3 regions of the Klebsiella sp. PK18 genome follow, and region 2 is predicted to be linked to each of the others. Evidence: predicted binding sites of a transcription regulator. Region 2 holds the regulator's gene; each other region holds the start of a gene.
What was found. Region 2 encodes Fur, which represses iron uptake genes when iron is present. Its sites were predicted from a motif close to ATAATAATGAGAACNACTATCAA; they were not measured.

Region 1 (2,268 bases), 2.2 Mb from region 2:
GTAGACTGCCCGGGCCACGCCGACTATGTTAAAAACATGATCACCGGTGCTGCGCAGATGGACGGCGCGATCCTGGTTGTTGCTGCGACTGACGGCCCGATGCCGCAGACTCGTGAGCACATCCTGCTGGGTCGTCAGGTAGGCGTTCCGTACATCATCGTGTTCCTGAACAAATGCGACATGGTTGATGACGAAGAGCTGCTGGAACTGGTTGAGATGGAAGTTCGTGAACTGCTGTCTCAGTACGATTTCCCGGGCGACGACACTCCGATCGTTCGTGGTTCTGCTCTGAAAGCGCTGGAAGGCGACGCAGAGTGGGAAGCGAAAATCATCGAACTGGCTGGCCACCTGGATACCTATATCCCGGAACCAGAGCGTGCGATTGACAAGCCGTTCCTGCTGCCGATCGAAGACGTATTCTCCATCTCCGGTCGTGGTACCGTTGTTACCGGTCGTGTAGAGCGCGGTATCATCAAAGTCGGTGAAGAAGTTGAAATCGTTGGTATCAAAGACACCGCGAAAACCACCTGTACTGGCGTTGAAATGTTCCGCAAACTGCTGGACGAAGGCCGTGCTGGTGAGAACGTTGGTGTTCTGCTGCGTGGTATCAAACGTGAAGAAATCGAACGTGGTCAGGTACTGGCTAAGCCGGGCAGCATCAAGCCGCACACCAAGTTCGAATCTGAAGTGTACATCCTGTCCAAAGACGAAGGCGGCCGTCATACTCCGTTCTTCAAAGGCTACCGTCCGCAGTTCTACTTCCGTACTACTGACGTGACTGGCACCATCGAACTGCCGGAAGGCGTAGAGATGGTTATGCCGGGCGACAACATCAAAATGGTTGTTACCCTGATCCACCCGATCGCGATGGACGACGGTCTGCGTTTCGCAATCCGTGAAGGCGGCCGTACCGTTGGCGCGGGCGTTGTAGCTAAAGTTCTGGGCTAATTCGTTAGCTTCGAATAAAAAGGGCGCTTCGGCGCCCTTTTTGCTGCGCGCAGTTCCGCGAAATAACGTGTACAACACACCATTCATAACGTGCGCTGCGGCGGATAATGCGCAAATGGTCTATTGTAATCATAACTATTCTCATTTAATATTTGTGCATAAATTGAACGGGAGTTTATATGTACGTTTGTTTGTGCAATGGCGTTAGCGATAAAAAAATTCGCCAGGTTGTTCGCCAGTTTCAACCGCAATCTTTTCAGCAATTACGTAAGTTTGTTCCCGTTGGAAATCAATGCGGTAAGTGTGTTCGAGCTGCACGTGAAGTGATGGAAGATGAATTAACCACCATGCCGGAATTCAAAGAAATCGCCTGAAGTCCGCGCTTCTCTTTTGACATCCCTATAGGCCGGACTACGCTTCAATAAGTGGAAGCGGAGGGACTATATAATGAAAGGTGATGTCAAAATCATAAGTTATCTCAATAAATTATTGGGAAATGAGCTGGTCGCAATCAATCAGTACTTTCTCCATGCGAGAATGTTCAAAAACTGGGGTCTGATGCGCCTCAACGATATTGAGTACCACGAATCAATTGATGAAATGAAGCACGCCGATAAGTACATCGAGCGTATTCTTTTCCTCGAAGGCATTCCTAATCTGCAGGATCTCGGCAAACTTGGCATCGGTGAAGATGTGGAAGAGATGCTGCAGTCAGATTTACGCCTGGAGCTGGAAGGCGCGCAAAACCTGCGTGAAGCGATCGCCTATGCCGACAGCGTACATGACTATGTCAGCCGCGATATGATGATTGAGATCCTGGCGGATGAAGAAGGCCATATCGACTGGCTGGAAACCGAACTCGATCTCATTGGCAAAATTGGCCTGCAAAATTACCTGCAGTCGCAGATCAAAGTGTCAGATTAGCCAGCGTTTGCCACCCGCACCAGAAACCTGCTGCCGCCAGAAATGGCCCAAATGGCAGCGGGTTATTCTTTTCCCATTTTCTGTTGCCGCCGCACCTGGCGGACAGTCCCAATATCACCCACGTCATGGCAGCGAGCAATGACGCTACCAGCACCAGCTGCGGCAGCATTCGCCAGCCATGCCAGGCCCCAAGGGCGGCGAGATATTTTATATCGCCATAGCCTAATCCTTCATGCCCACGGACCCTGCGGTATAGCCAATAAAGGGCGGCAAACGAGAGATAGCCGGCTAGTGCTCCCCAGACAGCCTCGTTGAGCTGATGCGGCGCCAGACAGAGATAAAAAAGCAAGCCGCTCCATAGCAGGGGACAGGTGAAACGGTCTGGCAGCAAGCCGT
Region 2 (2,268 bases):
AAAACCAATCCGCTGTCGCGCGATGAACAACTGCGCATCAACAAACGTAACCAGCTGAAACGCGATAAGGTTCGCGGGCTGAAGCGCGTCGAGTTAAAACTCAACGCCGACGCGGTCGATGCGCTCAATGAACTGGCGGAAGCGCGTAATATGAGCCGCAGCGATCTCATTGAAGAGATGCTGATGACCCAATTGCGCGCCCTGCACAGCCAGGGAAAAGTCTAACTTTCCGCGAAAAATCCGCATTCGTGTAGCAGAGTGTGCAGTCGGGCGTGATTGCTGTTTCCGCGCCCTTGCCTGTTCTGCTATGATTGCCGTTATCTATGGGCATCGCGTCCCTACCACATCATTTAAGTTTCAAGAGGTTATTTTACTCATGGCAATCATCGGCATCTTTTTTGGCAGCGACACCGGCAACACCGAAAATATTGCAAAAATGATTCAAAAGCAGCTTGGTAAAGATGTTGCTGATGTTCACGACATTGCCAAAAGCAGCAAAGAAGACCTGGAAGCCCACGACATTCTGCTGCTCGGTATCCCGACCTGGTACTACGGCGAAGCGCAGTGTGACTGGGACGACTTCTTCCCGACGCTGGAAGAGATCGACTTCAATGGTAAACTGGTGGCGCTGTTCGGCTGTGGCGACCAGGAAGACTACGCAGAATACTTCTGCGACGCGCTGGGCACCATCCGCGACATCATTGAGCCGCGCGGCGCGACCATCGTCGGTCACTGGCCGACAGCCGGGTATCATTTTGAGGCCTCCAAAGGCCTGGCAGATGACGACCACTTCGTCGGCCTCGCCATTGATGAAGACCGCCAGCCGGAGCTGACCAACGAGCGCGTTGAGAAATGGGTGAAGCAGGTTGCCGAAGAGCTGCACCTCGAAGAAATCAAAAACGCCTGATGATTAAGCGGCGCAATCATTGAGTTGCGTCGCATTAATAGACAAAAGCAATCAAACTAATAGCTACAAGTTTTTAACTTTTAATCACATATCTGTACAATGTCCTCTGATTCTACGAGGCACGTGACGCAGTTTGTAGCTGGTGCCTCGTTTTTGACAGCAAACCAGGCCTGATGCTTGCAGTTTTCATTTACCAGTGGCAGTTCTATAATGAGACGCATTACGTCGGGTTAATTTCTGTATGACTTCCGTTGAAGGAAGTAGATCGTTTAGCAACAGGACAGATTCCGCATGACTGACAACAATACCGCATTAAAGAAGGCTGGCCTGAAAGTCACACTTCCTCGACTGAAAATCCTTGAAGTGCTGCAGGAACCGGATAACCATCATGTCAGTGCGGAAGACTTATATAAACGCCTGATCGACATGGGCGAAGAGATCGGTCTGGCGACCGTTTACCGCGTACTCAACCAGTTTGATGATGCCGGTATCGTGACTCGTCATAATTTTGAAGGCGGTAAATCCGTTTTCGAACTGACCCAGCAGCATCACCACGATCACCTGATTTGCCTCGACTGCGGCAAAGTGATCGAATTCAGCGATGACTCGATCGAATTACGCCAGCGTGAAATTGCCTCCCGCCACGGCATCCGCCTGACCAACCACAGTCTGTATCTGTACGGTCATTGTGCGGAAGGTGATTGCCGCGAGGACGAACACGCCCACGACGCGGTGGAAAAATAATTCCCCGCTTCGCTGAGACTGAAAAGCCAACCTGCCGGTTGGCTTTTTTATGGGCGCCTCTGCTGCCCTTACCGCTCTCGTCCCACAGGTGACCTTCCCGCGTCCCCGTTTTGTCCGGAGAGTTGATATGGAACTTCGCCAGCTACGCTATTTTGTGCGCATTGTTGAAACCGGCAGCATGGGGCGCGCCGCGCTTGATCTTAATATCGGCGTCTCGGCGCTCAGCCAGCAGATCGCACGCCTGGAAAACGAACTGGCCATTCGCCTGCTGCAGCGGACCTCCCGCGGGGTCACGCCCACCAGCGCGGGTCTCGCTTTCTACTCGCAGGCACAGCTGGCGCTGCGCCATGCCGATGATGCCATCCTCGCCGCCCGCGAGGCGCGCCTGTCAGGCCACGTTAGCGTCGGCATGGCCCCCAGCACCGCCTCCGTTCTCGGCGTCCCGTTCATCAATGCGATGCGCGAAAGCTATCCCGACGTGCGCCTGCATTTGGTGGAAAGCCTCTCCGGTAATCTGGAGCGGATGATCAACACCCGCCAGCTCGATTTAGCTATCGTTTTCCAGCAGGAAAAGATCCTGCGCTGGAGCGCCAGACCGGTGCTGGAAGAACGCCTGT
Region 3 (2,268 bases), 1.7 Mb from region 2:
CTGGCCTGGCTCGCCACCTCTTCAATGGAGCAGACCGACACCGTGGACAGGGTGTACGGGATCCCGGCGCGGGAGGCGGCGCGGGCCGCCTGAACTTCGCCGCGGCGGGCGTACATCCCGGTGGCGCCGACGGGCCCCAGCGCCACGGGCATCGCCCATGAGGCATCAAGGATCGTGGTGGCCAGCGTCGGTTCGCCCGCCCCGCACAGCACGCGCTGGCGAAGGGCTACCGAAGCAAGCTCGGTGGCGTTGGCGTTCATGGTATTTTCCGCCACCGCGCCACCGTCAATATAATCGAAAAGGAAGCGGGGCAGACGGCGACGAGCGGCTTCGCGATAATCGCTGGGGGCTGAAACAATCATTATTATGTCCTTATGTCTTTTAACCTAAGTGGATGTTCTGCAGGCAAAAAAACTATAGGCTTCTAAAAACCGGTGGGGAAATGAAATATTAGCATCCCAGCTATTCCCTGCTGGAATAATCTGGTTTTATCGCTGAGGCTGTTATTTCCTTTTTTTACTCTTCGGCGCGCGCGTTATTTTTATTTATTTCCGCGCAACGTGAAGCTGGCAAAATAAAGACCCGGTATGAGGCGACAGCGCTTTGCGCCATCGCCACCAGGGGGAAGGAGAGGTCAGCGCGGCGCCTGCGTTTTCCGGGAGGTGTAAAGAAGATGAATTTGAAATTGAGCTGGTGGTATCTTTTGCTAGCCTTTCTCTGGAGGACAGACGGAGCGACACCATGAAAGATAAAGATGAACAAACGGCATTGATTGGCATGGCCATCGGCGCGGCGGTCATTAGCTTAGTGGCTACACAGAAGCAGATTAATCAGGGGAGTATCGTGGATGAACTGGTGAGACTGGGCAGACAGAAGGGGGACGGGGTGGAAGATGAGGTTTTTGTTCAGGCCGCCCGCCTGGTCAGAAAAGGCACCTAGCCAGTCGCTACCCTGCCTGGCAATCCATTTACCCGTTTCATCACAGTTTTCATTCCCTGGATCGCGGCCTGGCGAGCGGCGATTGTTGCTTTCTGAAAGCGTCACGGACTGGCGCTTTCTTATCCTGACCACCGGACCTGCGCCTTCTCGGCCTTGTTGGCCTTTAGGTGACGCTGTCACTTTTCCTTCTCCAGGCTGTGCGATAAACAGGAACCGGGTCATCTGCTATTGCATAAATCGGTATTTTCGATACATCTTTACCATTGCGTGCGAATATAGAACGATTTCAGAATAACATATTATAAATCAAAAGATTAAGTTGGCCCTGCATACCCTGATAATCCCCGGGCGAGGGTCTATGCTTATAAAAAGCGCTAAATGGGGCAATACCCCTGCTGCAGATGGGTTGAAGTGATAATCATTATCACTAACATGGCGGTATGCCTTGATGGCGCCAACCTGGAGGTCTATCGATGGAAGTACAAGCAGGAACCTTTAATCCCGCCGATTTTAGCTGGCAGGGACTGACCATGACGCCGGCCGCTGCCGCGCATATTCGCGATCTGATGCGCAAGCAACCGGACAAAAAAGGGCTGCGGCTGGGGATAAAAACCAGCGGCTGCGCCGGTTTTGGCTATGTGCTCGAAATGATTGCCGAGCCGGCAGCCGACGATCTGCTCTTTGAATCTGACGGGGCGAAACTGTGGGCGCCGCTGCAGGCGATGCCGTTCATTGACGGTACGGAGCTCGATTACGTCCGGGAAGGTTTAAATGAAATCTTTAAATTTCATAACCCGAAAGCGCAGCACGAGTGCGGTTGTGGCGAAAGTTTTGGGGTGCAGGCGGAGTAACTATGTCGCGTAATACTGAAGCAACTGACGATGTCAAAACCTGGACCGGCGGCCCGCTCAATTATAAAGAGGGCTTTTTCACCCGGCTGCAGACCGATGAGCTGGCCAAAGGGATTAATGAAGAGGTGGTCCGGGCCATTTCCGCCCGTCGCAATGAGCCGCAGTGGATGCTGGAGTTTCGGCTCAATGCTTTCCGGGCATGGCTGGAGATGGAGGAGCCGCACTGGCTGAAGGCGCATTACGATAAGCTGAATTATCAGGACTACAGCTACTATTCCGCGCCCTCCTGCGGCAACTGCGATGAGACCTGCGCCTCAGAGCCGGGTGCGGTGCAGCAGACCGGGGCCAACACCTTCCTGACCAGCGAGGTGGAAGAAGCCTTTAACCAGCTGGGCGTGCCGGTACGCGAAGGGCGCGAGGTGGCGGTGGACGCCATATTCGACTCCGTGTCGGTGGCGACCACCTACCGCGAAAAGCT

Region 1: a site for Fur is predicted at 1,071-1,093, ahead of bfd (bacterioferritin-associated ferredoxin). Genes of this name have one in related genera too.
Region 3: a site for Fur is predicted at 1,351-1,373, ahead of sufA (Fe-S cluster assembly scaffold SufA). Genes of this name have one in related genera too.

What each region holds. Positions count from the first base shown of each region.
Region 1 is NZ_CM173493.1:436,441-438,708, forward strand. It holds gene tuf (elongation factor Tu) at 1-948, shown strand, start outside; gene bfd (bacterioferritin-associated ferredoxin) at 1,128-1,322, shown strand; gene bfr (bacterioferritin) at 1,396-1,872, shown strand; gene AC3EMD_RS02050 (prepilin peptidase) at 1,856-2,268, opposite strand, start outside.
Region 2 is NZ_CM173493.1:3,898,934-3,901,201, forward strand. It holds gene ybfE (LexA regulated protein) at 1-225, shown strand, start outside; gene fldA (flavodoxin FldA) at 377-907, shown strand; gene fur (ferric iron uptake transcriptional regulator) at 1,199-1,651, shown strand; gene tcuR (tricarballylate utilization LysR family transcriptional regulator TcuR) at 1,779-2,268, shown strand, end outside.
Region 3 is NZ_CM173493.1:2,160,147-2,162,414, forward strand. It holds gene lldD (FMN-dependent L-lactate dehydrogenase LldD) at 1-362, opposite strand, end outside; gene AC3EMD_RS10480 (hypothetical protein) at 742-939, shown strand; gene sufA (Fe-S cluster assembly scaffold SufA) at 1,413-1,790, shown strand; gene sufB (Fe-S cluster assembly protein SufB) at 1,793-2,268, shown strand, end outside.